Linked DNA regions of Rhodopseudomonas sp. BAL398. The protein of the gene in region 1 interacts with the protein of each later gene in a pairwise test. Links are inferred from orthologs where the notes say so. Each region holds a gene or a part of one and is shown in the gene's direction. Other genes may lie near its edges. The genes, in order: leuS and ligA.

The links.
Region 2: the proteins of leuS (region 1) and ligA interact in binary tests that used the Escherichia coli proteins (3 or more experiments, as listed by UniProt). The link is inferred for Rhodopseudomonas sp. BAL398 from one-to-one orthologs.

Annotation. Positions count from the first base shown.
Region 1 is NZ_CP133111.1:4,265,860-4,272,135, forward strand. The notes cover bases 1,878-5,047. They hold leuS (leucine--tRNA ligase), read left to right. Parts: upstream 1,878-2,225; coding sequence 2,226-4,847; downstream 4,848-5,047. Other genes in these bases: RBJ75_RS20140 (diguanylate cyclase domain-containing protein), read left to right, coding at 1,878-2,022; lptE (LPS assembly lipoprotein LptE), read left to right, coding at 4,834-5,047. In the rest of the region: RBJ75_RS20135 (YggS family pyridoxal phosphate-dependent enzyme), read right to left, coding at 1-246; more of RBJ75_RS20140, read left to right, coding at 343-1,877; more of lptE, read left to right, coding at 5,048-5,385; holA (DNA polymerase III subunit delta), read left to right, coding at 5,387-6,276.
Region 2 is NZ_CP133111.1:434,364-440,373, forward strand. The notes cover bases 1,119-4,022. They hold ligA (NAD-dependent DNA ligase LigA), read left to right. Parts: upstream 1,119-1,445; coding sequence 1,446-3,599; downstream 3,600-4,022. Other genes in these bases: RBJ75_RS02010 (GIY-YIG nuclease family protein), read right to left, coding at 1,119-1,363; RBJ75_RS02020 (multidrug effflux MFS transporter), read right to left, coding at 3,760-4,022. In the rest of the region: DNA repair protein RecN, read left to right, coding at 1-837; more of RBJ75_RS02010, read right to left, coding at 1,076-1,118; more of RBJ75_RS02020, read right to left, coding at 4,023-5,040; RBJ75_RS02025 (aminopeptidase P family protein), read right to left, coding at 5,386-6,010. UniProt on the Escherichia coli protein: DNA ligase that catalyzes the formation of phosphodiester linkages between 5'-phosphoryl and 3'-hydroxyl groups in double-stranded DNA using NAD as a coenzyme and as the energy source for the reaction.

The DNA of each region.
Region 1 (6,276 bases):
CAGCGCCGGCCATTTCGCCTTGGCCTCCTGCACCCGGTTCTCGCCGAACACGCGCTGGCCTGATTGCAGCACCGGCACGATGGCCTCGCCGTCGAAGGTTTTCGAGACCGCGATCAGCGTCACGGCGGAACGCTCGCGGCCCGCCGCCTGGCAGGCGCGCGCGATGTCGTGCTCAACCGCGGCCAGCCCGCTTGGTGAAGACGAGGTTAATGGCGCGGCGTCCGGCGGTGTCGGATTGTCAACCAAGTTTTACGACTTTCGCGTTCGTTCAAGTTTGATCTATTTCGGCAAGGGGGTTTTGAACCCTTCGGCCTAGTATTCATGCGGGGCCGGGGGACGACGATGTCACGCATATCGATCATTCGCAACAAAGTCCGGCTCAGGGCCCTGCTGGGGATTCGCGCACGGCTGGTGGTGCTGGCCCTGATCCTGGTCAGTCCCCTGATGTTCGACCGGATCCGCTCGCTCGAAGAGGCGCGGATCAAGCAGGTCGCCGAGCTTTCCAGCGAATTGGCCAAGCTCGCCCAGCGCGCCGCCGACGCGCAGCGCGAAGTGATTTCCTCGGTCGAGGCGGTGCTGAAATCGACCGCCTATATCCATGCCGCGGCCTCGCATATCGGCAAGGGCTGCGCCATCCTGCGCGCCAGCATGCGCGTCGATCTGCCGTCGATCCGCATGATCGCGGTGGCCGATGCCGATGGCGTCATTCGCTGTTCGACCTCGTCGATCTTTGTCGGCGGCAATGTCAAAGACCGGGCCTATTTCAAAAAGGCGCTGGAGACCCATGATTTCGTGGTGAGCGATTTCCTGGTCGGGCGGCAGACCAAGACCGGCACCATTCTGGCCGCCTATCCGGTCTCGGCGGTTGCCGGCGGCGAAGATGCCGTCGTCATTGCGGGGATGAATCTCGACTGGATGTCAGGGGTGATGGGCGATCTGGCCGGGCGAACCGGTGTGACCGCCGCATTGGTCGACAGCGAGGGCGTCATTCTGGCGACCCCGCCTGGACAGTCCAGCCTGATCGGCACCTCCATCGAAACGCTCGGGCTGGCTCCCGCCCTGATCAACAATGTCCCCGGCTCGCGAACCGCGATGGTGGTGCGCAGTGACGGACGGCTGGTCTCTTTCGCCCGGATTCCCGGTACCAAGACCCGGCTGGTGGTCAGCATCGACGAAGCCAAGGTATCGGCCGCCATCAATCACGAGATCCGCACCGCCTATCTTCAATTGGCCATGGCCTGTCTGGTGGTGCTGCTGGGCGCGCTGGTCGCGGCCGAGCGGTTGATCGTGCGGCCGATCGGCATCCTCACCGCGACGGCGACGAAATTCGGCCAGGGCGACTGGTCGGCGCGCGCCACCCGGTCGGGACTGCCCGCCGAATTCGTGCCGCTGGCCAAGGCGTTCAACGCGATGGCGCGCAAGCTGGGCGAGCGCGAGCGCGAGCTCGTCGCCAGCAACAACCAGCTCACCGTGATGGCCTCGATCGACGTGCTGTCGGGACTGGCCAACCGTCGCGGCTTCCAGGGCCGGCTCGACTTCGAATGGATGAAGGCGCAGCAGGATGGCGGTAAGGTCGCGCTGTTGATGATCGATGTCGATCATTTCAAGCTCTATAATGACAGCTGCGGCCATCCCGAAGGCGACGCCTGTCTCAGCCGGATCGGCGAGACCCTGGCGGGCATTGCCGAGCGGACCAGCGGCTTGGCGGCGCGCTATGGCGGCGAGGAATTCTGCCTGCTGGTGCCGCAAACCGACGCCGAGGAATCGCTGCGGGTCGGCGAGATGGTGCGCGCCGCGGTGGAGGAATTGTCGATTCCGCATCGGACCAGCGCGTTCCAGCACGTCACCGTCAGCGTCGGCATGGCTTGCATCAGCCCGAGCGACGCGCTGCACCCGCGCGATCTGATCGAAGCCGCCGACGCCGCGCTCTATGCCGCCAAGCATCGCGGCCGCAACACCGTGGTCCAGCACGGCTTCATCCGCAGCACCGACACCGACAGCCCAATGGCGCTGGCGGGGTAACGTCCGACCGCGCGGCCGCGCCCGGCACTGCCGGAACTGCCGTGTGATTGTCCCAAGCCATTGACCACGCGCGGGGTTTTATGGCCTAGTTGCCGGCCTCGCGCGCGAATTCCGAAACCAAGAGCTAGCACCGGTTTGCGACCTCATTCGCGCCTCCCACCGCCCTGACAAGCGCTCGAACCGGCCGGCCGAATCCTGATTCCATGACAAACGAACGCTACAACGCCCGCGAAACCGAGCCGAAATGGCAGGCGCAATGGGACCGCCAGGCGATTTTCGCCACAAGGAACGACGATCCCCGCCCAAAGTATTACGTGCTGGAGATGTTCCCCTATCCGTCCGGCCGGATCCATATGGGCCATGTCCGCAACTACACCATGGGCGACGTGGTAGCGCGGACGATGCGGGCGCGCGGCTTCAACGTGTTGCATCCGATGGGCTGGGATTCCTTCGGCCTGCCCGCCGAGAATGCCGCGATCGAGCGCAAGGTAGCGCCGAAGGCCTGGACCTACGCCAATATCGCGGCGATGAAAAAGCAGCTGCAGACCATGGGCCTGTCGCTGGATTGGGCGCGCGAATTCGCGACCTGCGACCCCAGCTATTACAAGCACCAGCAGAAGATGTTCCTGGACTTCCTCAAGGAAGGCCTGGCCGAGCGGGAAAAGCGCAAGATCAATTGGGACCCGGTCGACATGACCGTGCTGGCCAATGAGCAGGTGATCGACGGCCGCGGCTGGCGCTCGGGCGCCGTGGTCGAGCAGCGCGAGATGAACCAGTGGGTGTTCAAGATCACCCGCTATGCCCAGGAATTGCTCGACGCGCTCGATACGCTGGATCGCTGGCCCGACAAGGTGCGGCTGATGCAGCGCAACTGGATCGGCCGCTCCGAGGGCCTGCGCTTTTCGTTCGGCCTAGTCGGCGCTCCCGCCGGATTCGACACGCTACCGGTGTTCACCACCCGGCCCGACACGATGTATGGCCCGACCTTCGCGGCGATCTCGCCGGACCATCCGCTGGCCAAGGCCTTGGCGACAACCCGGCCGGACGTCGCCGCCTTCAACGAGCAATGCCGCCGCATCGGCACCGCGCAGGCCGAGATCGACACCGCCGAGAAGCTCGGCTTCGATACCGGCATCAAGGCTACCCATCCGGCCGATCCGAACTGGCAGCTGCCGCTCTATATCGCCAATTTCGTGCTGATGGATTACGGCACCGGCGCCATCATCGGCTGTCCCGCCCATGACCAGCGCGACCTCGATTTCGCCCGCAAATACGGCATCGACGTCATCGACGTGTTCAAGCCGCTCGGCCATGACGAAGGCGTCACCGACGAGGCCTTCGTGCCGGCCAAGACCGAGACCGTGAATTACGTGCACTGGGTCGGCGAACCCGGCGTGATGACCTGCGAGCAGGCGATGGCGCGCTCGCTGGAGATTTTCGAGCGCGACGGCTGGGGCAAGCGCGAAGTCAATTTCCGGCTGCGTGACTGGGGCATTTCGCGGCAGCGCTATTGGGGCTGTCCGATCCCGGTGATCCATTGCCCGACATGCGACGTGGTGCCGGTCCCCGATTCGGAGCTGCCGGTCGAACTGCCGGATGACGTGACATTCGACAAGCCCGGCAATGCGCTGGATCATCACCCGACCTGGAAACACGTCACCTGCCCGCAATGCGGGGCCAAGGCGGTGCGCGAAACCGACACCATGGACACCTTCGTGGATTCGTCCTGGTATTTCGCGCGCTTCACCGATCCGTGGAACGAGAACGCGCCGACCACGCCCGCCGTGGTCAACCGGATGATGCCGGTCGACCAATATATCGGCGGCGTCGAGCACGCGATCCTGCATCTCTTGTACAGCCGCTTCTTCACAAGGGCGATGAAGGCCACCGGCCATATCGGCCTCGACGAGCCCTTCGCCGGCATGTTCACCCAGGGCATGGTGGTGCACGAGACCTATAAGAAGCCCGACGGCAGCTTCGCCTCGCCGGCCGAGATCGCCATCGTGCCCGACGGCGACGGCCGCCGCGCCACGCTGCTCGATGGCGGCGCGCCGATCGAGATCGGCCCGATCGAGAAGATGTCGAAGTCGAAGCGCAACACCGTCGACCCCGACGACATCATCGGCAGCTACGGCGCCGACACCGCGCGCTGGTTCATGCTGTCGGATTCGCCGCCGGATCGCGACGTGATCTGGAGCGAGGAAGGCGTCAAGGGCGCCTCGCGCTTCGTGCAGCGGCTGTGGCGGATGGTCAATGACGCCGCCGACATCGCCAAAGCGGCCCCCGACGCGCGCCCGGCCAGCTTCGGCGCCGACGCCTTGGCGGTCCGCAAGGCCGCCCATGGGGCGCTCGACAAGGTGCTGTCCGGCATCGAGCGGCTCGCCTTCAATGTCAGCCTCGCCCATATCCGGGAGTATTCCAACACCCTGGCCGAGGTTCTGGCGCGGCCGGGGCAGCCGGCGCCCGATCTCGCACCTGATCTTTCTTGGGCGATCCGGGAAGCCACGGTCATTCTGGTGCAGCTGTTCCACCCGATGATGCCGCATCTGGCCGAGGAATGCTGGCAGGTGCTGGGCCAGAAGGGGCTGGTGTCGGAGGCGGTCTGGCCGCAAATCGAACGCGATCTGCTGGTCGAAGACAGCATTACCCTGCCGGTCCAGGTCAATGGCAAGAAGCGCGGAGAAGTCACAGTGGCCAGGGATGCGCAGAATCCGGAAATTGAGGCTGCCGTTTTGGCGCTCGATACGGTAAAACAGGCCCTGGATGGCAAGCCCGTTCGCAAGATTATCGTCGTGCCGCAGAGGATCGTGAATGTCGTGGGGTAACTGGCGCATCGCAGCCCGGCTGTCGATCGTCGCCACCTTGGCGGCCCTGACCGCAGGCTGCTTCCAGCCGATGTATGCCGAGCGCAGCGACGGCACACCCGCCTTGCGCGAGAAGCTGCTCGGCGTCGCGGTGCCGCCGGTCGCGGTGCCGAACGGATCGCCCACCGCGCGGCTCGGCGTGGAAATCCGCAACGCGCTGATGTTCAAGCTCTATGGCGGCGCCACCGGCCTGCCGCCGACCCACATCTTGACGCTGCGGCTGACCACGTCGCGCTCGTCGATGATCGTCGATCCCAAGACCGCGCTGCCGTCGATCGAGAATTACGGCATCGACGCCAATTACACGCTGAAGGAAGTCGCCACCGACAAGGTGGTGATGAGCGGCAGCACCTTCTCGCGGGTCGAATATGACGTCCCGGGCCAGACCCAGCGCTTCGCCCGCTCGCGCGCCGGCCGCGACGCCGAGGACCGCGCCTCGCAGGAAATCGCCGAGAATATCCAGACCCGGCTGGCGGCGTTTTTCTACGCCGGCACCTGACTTGGTCGCGCTCAAGGGCAGAGAGATAGACGCCTTTCTGGCCCGGCCCGATGCCGCGCGGCCGATCATCCTGCTCTACGGTCCCGACGCCGGGTTGGTGCGCGAACGCGCCGATGCGCTGATCGTCTCCGCGGTCGATGATCCCAATGATCCCTTCGCCACAACCCGGCTGGACGGCGACGACCTCGCCGCCGAGCCGTCGCGGCTGGTCGACGAGGCGATGTCGATTCCGATGTTCGGCGGCCGCCGCGCGATCCGGGTGCGCGCCGGCTCGAAGAGCTTTGTCAGCGGCGTCGACACCTTGGCGGGTTCGGCGCTGAAGGATTGCCGGGTGGTGATCGAGGCCGGCGACATCAAGCCGGAATCGCCGCTGCGCAAAGCCTGCGAACGCGCCAAGACCGCGGTGGCGATCGGCTGCTACCCGGACGGCGAACGCGATCTGACCAAATTGATCGACGATGAATTGCGGCTGTCCAATCTGAAGATCACGGCCGACGCCCGTGCCATTCTGATGGCGCTGCTCGGCGGCGACCGCCAGGCCTCGCGCAACGAATTGCGCAAGCTCGCGCTCTACGCCCATGGCAATGGCGAGGTCAGCGTCGACGACGTGATGGCCAGCGTCTCGGACGCCTCTGAATTGAAACTCGACACCATCGTCGACGCCGCCTTCGGCGGCCGCCCGGCGATCGTCGAGAGCGAATTCGCCAAGGCGATGGTCGCCGGCACCTATCCGGGCCTGATCATCATGGCGGCGCAGCGCCACGCCGCATTCCTGCACAAGGCGTCGCTCGCGGTCGATGACGGCGCATCGGCCTCCTCGGTGCTGGAGAGCGGCTATCCCCGCATCCACTTCTCCCGCAAGGCCGCCGCCGAAACCGCGCTACGCAATTT
Region 2 (6,010 bases), 3.8 Mb from region 1 along the record:
GCCGACCAGCATCTGAGCGCGGCGCTGATCGCCGCCGATTTCGATCCGCTGGAACTGGAGCGCATCGAGGAGCGGCTGTTCGCGCTGCGCGCCGCGGCGCGGAAATATTCCACCCCGGTCGATGCGCTCGCCGCCCTGGCTGCCAGATACGCCGCCGACGTCGCCTCGATCGAGGCCGGCGCCGAGCGTCTGCATGGGCTGGAGACCGCCGCGGCCGAAGCCGACGGCCGCTATGGCGCCGCCGCGGCGAAACTGTCGCTGGCGCGCGGCAAATCGGCGGAGAAGCTCAACAAGGCGGTGCAGGGCGAATTGGCGCCGCTGAAGCTCGACCGCGCCAAATTCATCACCCAGGTCGAGAGCGATCCGAGCTCGCCCGGGCCGCAGGGGTTTGATCGCGTCGAATTCTGGGTGCAGACCAATCCGGGCACAAGGCCGGGGCCGCTGATGAAGGTGGCGTCGGGCGGCGAGCTGTCCCGGTTCCTGCTGGCGCTGAAAGTGGTGCTGTCGGATCGCGGCTCGGCGCCGACCTTGGTGTTCGACGAGATCGACACCGGCGTCGGCGGCGCGGTGGCGGACGCAATCGGGGCGCGCCTGGCGCGGCTCGCCAGCCGGGTCCAGGTGATGGCGGTGACCCACGCCCCGCAGGTCGCCGCGCGCGCCGACCAGCATCTGCTGATCTCCAAGGACGCGCTCGACAAGGGCCGTCGCGTTGCCACCCGCGTCAACGCCCTGATCGACGAGCACCGCCGCGAGGAAATCGCCCGCATGCTCGCCGGCGCCGAAATCACCGCCGAAGCCAGGGCCGCCGCCGACCGGCTGATCAAGGCGGCAGGGTAGGGCAGGCTGGTGTCCCTGGCGCGAAGCAGCACGAAGTGCTGCTCCGCTGAACCGGGACCGCGACGAGGGCAGTAGAGGCCGCAACACACGCCGCGAGATTCCGGGTTCGCTCGCCCAAGGGCTCGCGCCCCGGAATGACAAAACAAAACTCTCAGCGCCCGTCATTCCGGGGCGCGAGCAGCGTCAGCTGCGAGCGAACCCGGAATCTTGCTCCGGGTGACGGCGACCTCGCCGCGAACTACCGCGTGATGTCGTCATAGAGATCGCTCCAATCCGGGTTGTCCTTGACGATCAACGCGACTTTCCAGTCCCGCCGCCATTTCTTGATCTCCTTCTCGCGCGCGATCGCCGAGAGCGGATCGTCATAGATTTCGAACCACACCAACTTGGTGATGTGGTATCGCGACGTGAAACCGGGGACGGCCTTGGACCGGTGCTCGTACACACGGCGGACCAGGTCGTTGGTCACGCCAAGATAAAGCGGTCCATCTTTCCTGCCGGCCAGAAGATAGACATAATATGCCATTGCAAACGCCCGCCGCGCAGCGAGATTCCGGGTTCGCTCGCAAGTGCTCGCGCCCCGGAATGACCCGCGTATGATTCATTAGATGACAGCAAAATCCAAGCGCGCCCCCGCCGACATCGCCACCCTCACCAAGGCCAAAGCCAAGGTCGAGCTGAGGCGGCTGGCGCTCGAGCTCGAGGGCCACGACAAGGCTTACTATCAGGACGACGCGCCGAAGATTTCCGACGCCGATTACGACGCGCTGCGCCGTCGCGTGGAAGCGATCGAGGAAAAGTTTCCCGAGCTGGTGAGCGGGGATTCGCCGACCCAGAAGGTTGGCGCTGCGCCGTCGCGGGCCTTTGCCAAGGTGCAGCATGAGGTGCCGATGCTGTCGCTCGGCAATGCGTTCAGCGACGACGAGGTCGCCGAATTCGTCGAGCGCGTGCAGCGCTTCCTCAGGCTCGATCAGGTTCCGGAGCTGGTCGCTGAGCCGAAGATCGACGGGCTGTCGCTGTCGCTGCGTTATGAGCGTGGCGATTTGGTGCGCGCCGCCACCCGCGGCGACGGCTTTGTCGGCGAGGACGTCACCGCCAATGTCCGCACCATCGACGACATTCCGAACAAGCTGGAGGGCAACGCCATCCCCGCCGCCTGCGAATTGCGCGGCGAGGTCTATATGCTCAAGAGCGATTTCCTGGCGCTCAACCAGCGGCAGGAGCAGGCCGGCGATCCGCCCTTCGCCAATCCGCGCAATTCCGCCGCCGGCTCGCTGCGGCAGAAGGATGTCTCGGTCACCGCGTCACGGCCGTTGAAATTCTTCGCCTATGCGTGGGGCGAGATGAGCGACTATCCGATGAAGGAGCCGACCCAGCACGGCATGCTCGACTGGCTCAAGCAAGTGGGCTTCACCGTCAACCCGCTGATCACCTTGTGCCACAGCGTCGACGACGCGCTGGCGTTCTATCGCCGGATCGGCGAGCAGCGCGCGGGGCTCGGCTACGACATCGACGGCGTGGTCTACAAGGTCGACCGCATCGACTGGCAGGCGCGGCTCGGCTTCGTCTCGCGCAGCCCGCGCTGGGCGATCGCGCATAAATTCGCCGCCGAACAGGCGATGACGGTGCTGGAAAAGATCGACATCCAGGTCGGCCGCACCGGCGCGCTGACGCCGGTGGCGCGGCTAGCGCCAGTCACGGTCGGCGGCGTGGTGGTGCAGAACGCCACGCTGCACAATGAGGACTACATCAAGGGCGTCGGCAATGACGGCGTGGCGATCCGCGACGGCGTCGATATCCGCGAAGGCGATACCGTGGTGATCCAGCGCGCCGGCGACGTGATCCCGCAGATCGTCAGCGTTGTGCTCGACAAGCGGCCTAAAGACGCGAAGCCTTACGCGTTTCCGCAGCGATGCCCGGTGTGCGGCAGCCACGCGGTGCGCGAGGACGGCGAGGTGGTGCGGCGCTGCACCGGCGCGCTGATCTGTCCGGCGCAGGCGGTGGAGCGGCTCAAGCATTTCGTGTCGCGGCTGGCCTTCGACATCGACGGGCTCGGCGACAAGCAGATCCAGGAATTCTACGACGACGGGCTGATCATGCATCCGGTCGACATCTTCACGCTGCAGAAACGCGACGCCCGCGCGAGCAAGCAGCTGCGCGATCGCGAGGGCTTCGGCGAGACCTCGGTGCGCAATCTGTTCGCCGCGATCGATGCGCGCCGCCGCATCGAACTGCACCGGCTGATCTTCGCGCTCGGGATTCGCCATGTCGGCGAGGGCAACGCCAAGCTGCTGGCGCGGCATTACGGCACATTCGATGCCTTCCGCGACGCGATGCTGGCGGCGGCCTCCGGCCAAAGCGAAGAGGGCAATTCGTCCGAGGCCTATACCGACCTGAACAATATCGGCGGCGTTGGCGAGATCGTCGCCGACGCGGTGGTCGAGTTCTTCGCCGAGCAACGCAACGTCAAGGCGCTCGGCGAATTGCTCGACGAGATCGAGGTGCTGCCGGCCGAGCAGGTCAAGCGCGATACCGCGATCGCCGGCAAGACCGTGGTGTTCACCGGCTCGCTGACCAAATTCACCCGCGACGAGGCCAAGGCCGCGGCCGAGCGGTTAGGGGCCAAGGTGGCGGGCTCGGTGTCGAAGAAGACCGACTACGTGGTCGCCGGCGAGGATGCCGGCTCGAAGTTGACCAAGGCGAAAGACCTCGGCGTCGCGGTGCTGACCGAGGATGAGTGGCTCAAGCTGATCGAGGGTTAGGGCAAGCGTCGCGCCACCCCACAGCCGTCATTGCCCGGCTTGACCGTGCGACCCAGTATTGCAGAGCGTTTGATAGTTGAACTTTGCCGCTCTGGAATACTGGGTCCCCGCTTTCGCGGGGACGACAGGCTTTGGTGCCGCGCGCCCCACGCCCCACGCCCTACAGCAGCCCAGTCTCTTCCTGATCGGCTTTTTCCAGCAGGTCCTCGGTCGCCACCACGCCGCCACGCGGCACCAGGAAGATCATCGCCGAGGCGCAGGCGACCGTCAGGGCGACGATTGCGATGTTGAGCGGCAGCGGCGTGGTGAAATTGCCGCCCAGCCAGGCGCCGAATTGCGAGCACAGCGAGCCGAAGCCCATCTGCAGAAATCCCATCACCCCGGACGCGGTGCCGGCGGCCTGCGGCCGGATGCTGATGGCGCCGGCGGCCGAATTCGCCATCACGAAGGCATTGCCGACCATGATCACCATATGGGTGCCGAACAGCCAGGATGGCTGCTGATTATAGCCGAGCACGCCCCACAGCAGATTCAGCAGCGAGCCGGTGATCTGCAGCGCCAGGCCGAACCAGATCAGCCGCTCCAGCGTATGGCGCGGCGCGAAGCGCACGCACAGCAGATTGCCGACCAGATAGGCGAAGCCCGAGGTGGCGAACCAGGCGCCATATTCGGCGCTGGAGCGCCCCATCTGCGTCACCACCACATAGGGGCCGCCGCCCGCGAAGGTGAAGATGATCGACGACGCCAGTACCTGGCACAGCACATAGCCGATGAAGGGACGGCTGTTGATCAGGCCCTTGAGGTCGCCGCGAAAGCCGGTGGCGCCGGGTTCGCCGCGGCGGCGGGTTTCCGGCAGCGCGACCGCGATCAGCAGCGCCACCAGGATCGACGCGGCGGTCATGACGTAGAACACGGCGCGCCAGCCGAATGTGGTTTCGATCACGCCGCCGGCCAGCGGGCTCAGCATCTGGGCGATCATCATCACGGCGATCACCAGGCTGATCATGCCGCCGACGCGGTCGCGGCTGTAGAGGTCGCGGATGATGGCGCGGCTGATCACCATGCCGGAGGCGCCGCCCAGCGCCTGCAGGAACCGCGCGACGATCAGTTGCGGCAGGGTCTCGGCGAAGATGCAGCCGACGCTGGCCAGCGCCATCAGCGTCAGCCCGCCGAGCAGCACAGGGCGGCGGCCGAACCGGTCCGACAGCGGCCCCATGATGAGTTGCGAGCAGCCGAGCCCCACCATATAGAGCGACACCGTCATCTGCGCTATCGAGATGTCGCGGCCGAAATCGGTGGCGAGCATCGGCAAAGCCGGCACCAGCATATAAAGCGAGATCGGCGCCACGCCGGTCATCACCACCAGCAGCAGCAGCAGCAGGCGCGCATTCGGCGGCGCTGAGCCGATCAATTTCGCCGCTTTGCCGGTCACGCCGTGCATCGATCCGCCAGTTCTGAATGGATTGCGTCGAACCGACTGTAGCGGCGTTCTGCCCCGCGAGCAGGGGCATTTCGGCATGCGGCTATGCCGTTTTCGGGACTCGCGCGGAATGGCTTGCGGGACCGCACATGACTTCACGTCTGTCATTCCGGGATGCGCGCCGGTCGGCGCAGCCGGCGGGCGCGCAGGCCCGGAATCCATACGCCGCAGCGTCGCGTGTGGGTGCCGACGTCGATTTCATTCAGGCCAGGGGATATGGATTCCGGGCTCGCTCGCAGCTGTCGCTGCTCGCGCCCCGGAATGACAGCCATTGACGTGTTGAGCGTCAGGCCATTGCAGTATGCATCATCGCGTCAGCGGCGCGGTGGCGGCGTCGAGCCAGATTTTTGTGGCCTCGTCGAGATGCGGCCGCACCTCGGCCCGTACCCGGGCATGATACTCATTGAGCCAGGCCAGTTCCTTGATGCTGATCATGGAAAGATCGATCAGCCGGCGGTCGATCGGCGCCAGCGTCAGCGTCTCGAAACCGTTGACCGGCTTTTCAGCGCCGGCGATATCGGCCGCCACCACCAGCTCGAGATTCTCGATCCGGATGCCGAAGGCGTCGGCCTTGTAGTAGCCGGGCTCGTTGGACAGGATCATGCCACGCTGCAGCGGCGTGGTGCCGAGCTTGGAGATCCGCGCCGGGCCTTCATGCACCGACAGATAGGAGCCGACGCCATGGCCGGTGCCGTGCTCGAAATCGAGCCCGGCCTGCCACAGAAATTGCCGCGCCAGCGAATCCAGCTGCGCGCCGGTGGTGCCGTCGGGAAACACCGCCCGCGCAATCGCGATATGGCCGCGCAACACCCGGGTGAAGCGGTCGCGCATCTCGGCCGAAGGCTCGCCGATCGCGATGGTGCGGGTGACGTCGGTGGTGCCGTCTTCATATTGCGCGCCGGAATCGATCAGCAGCAGGTCGCCCGGCGCG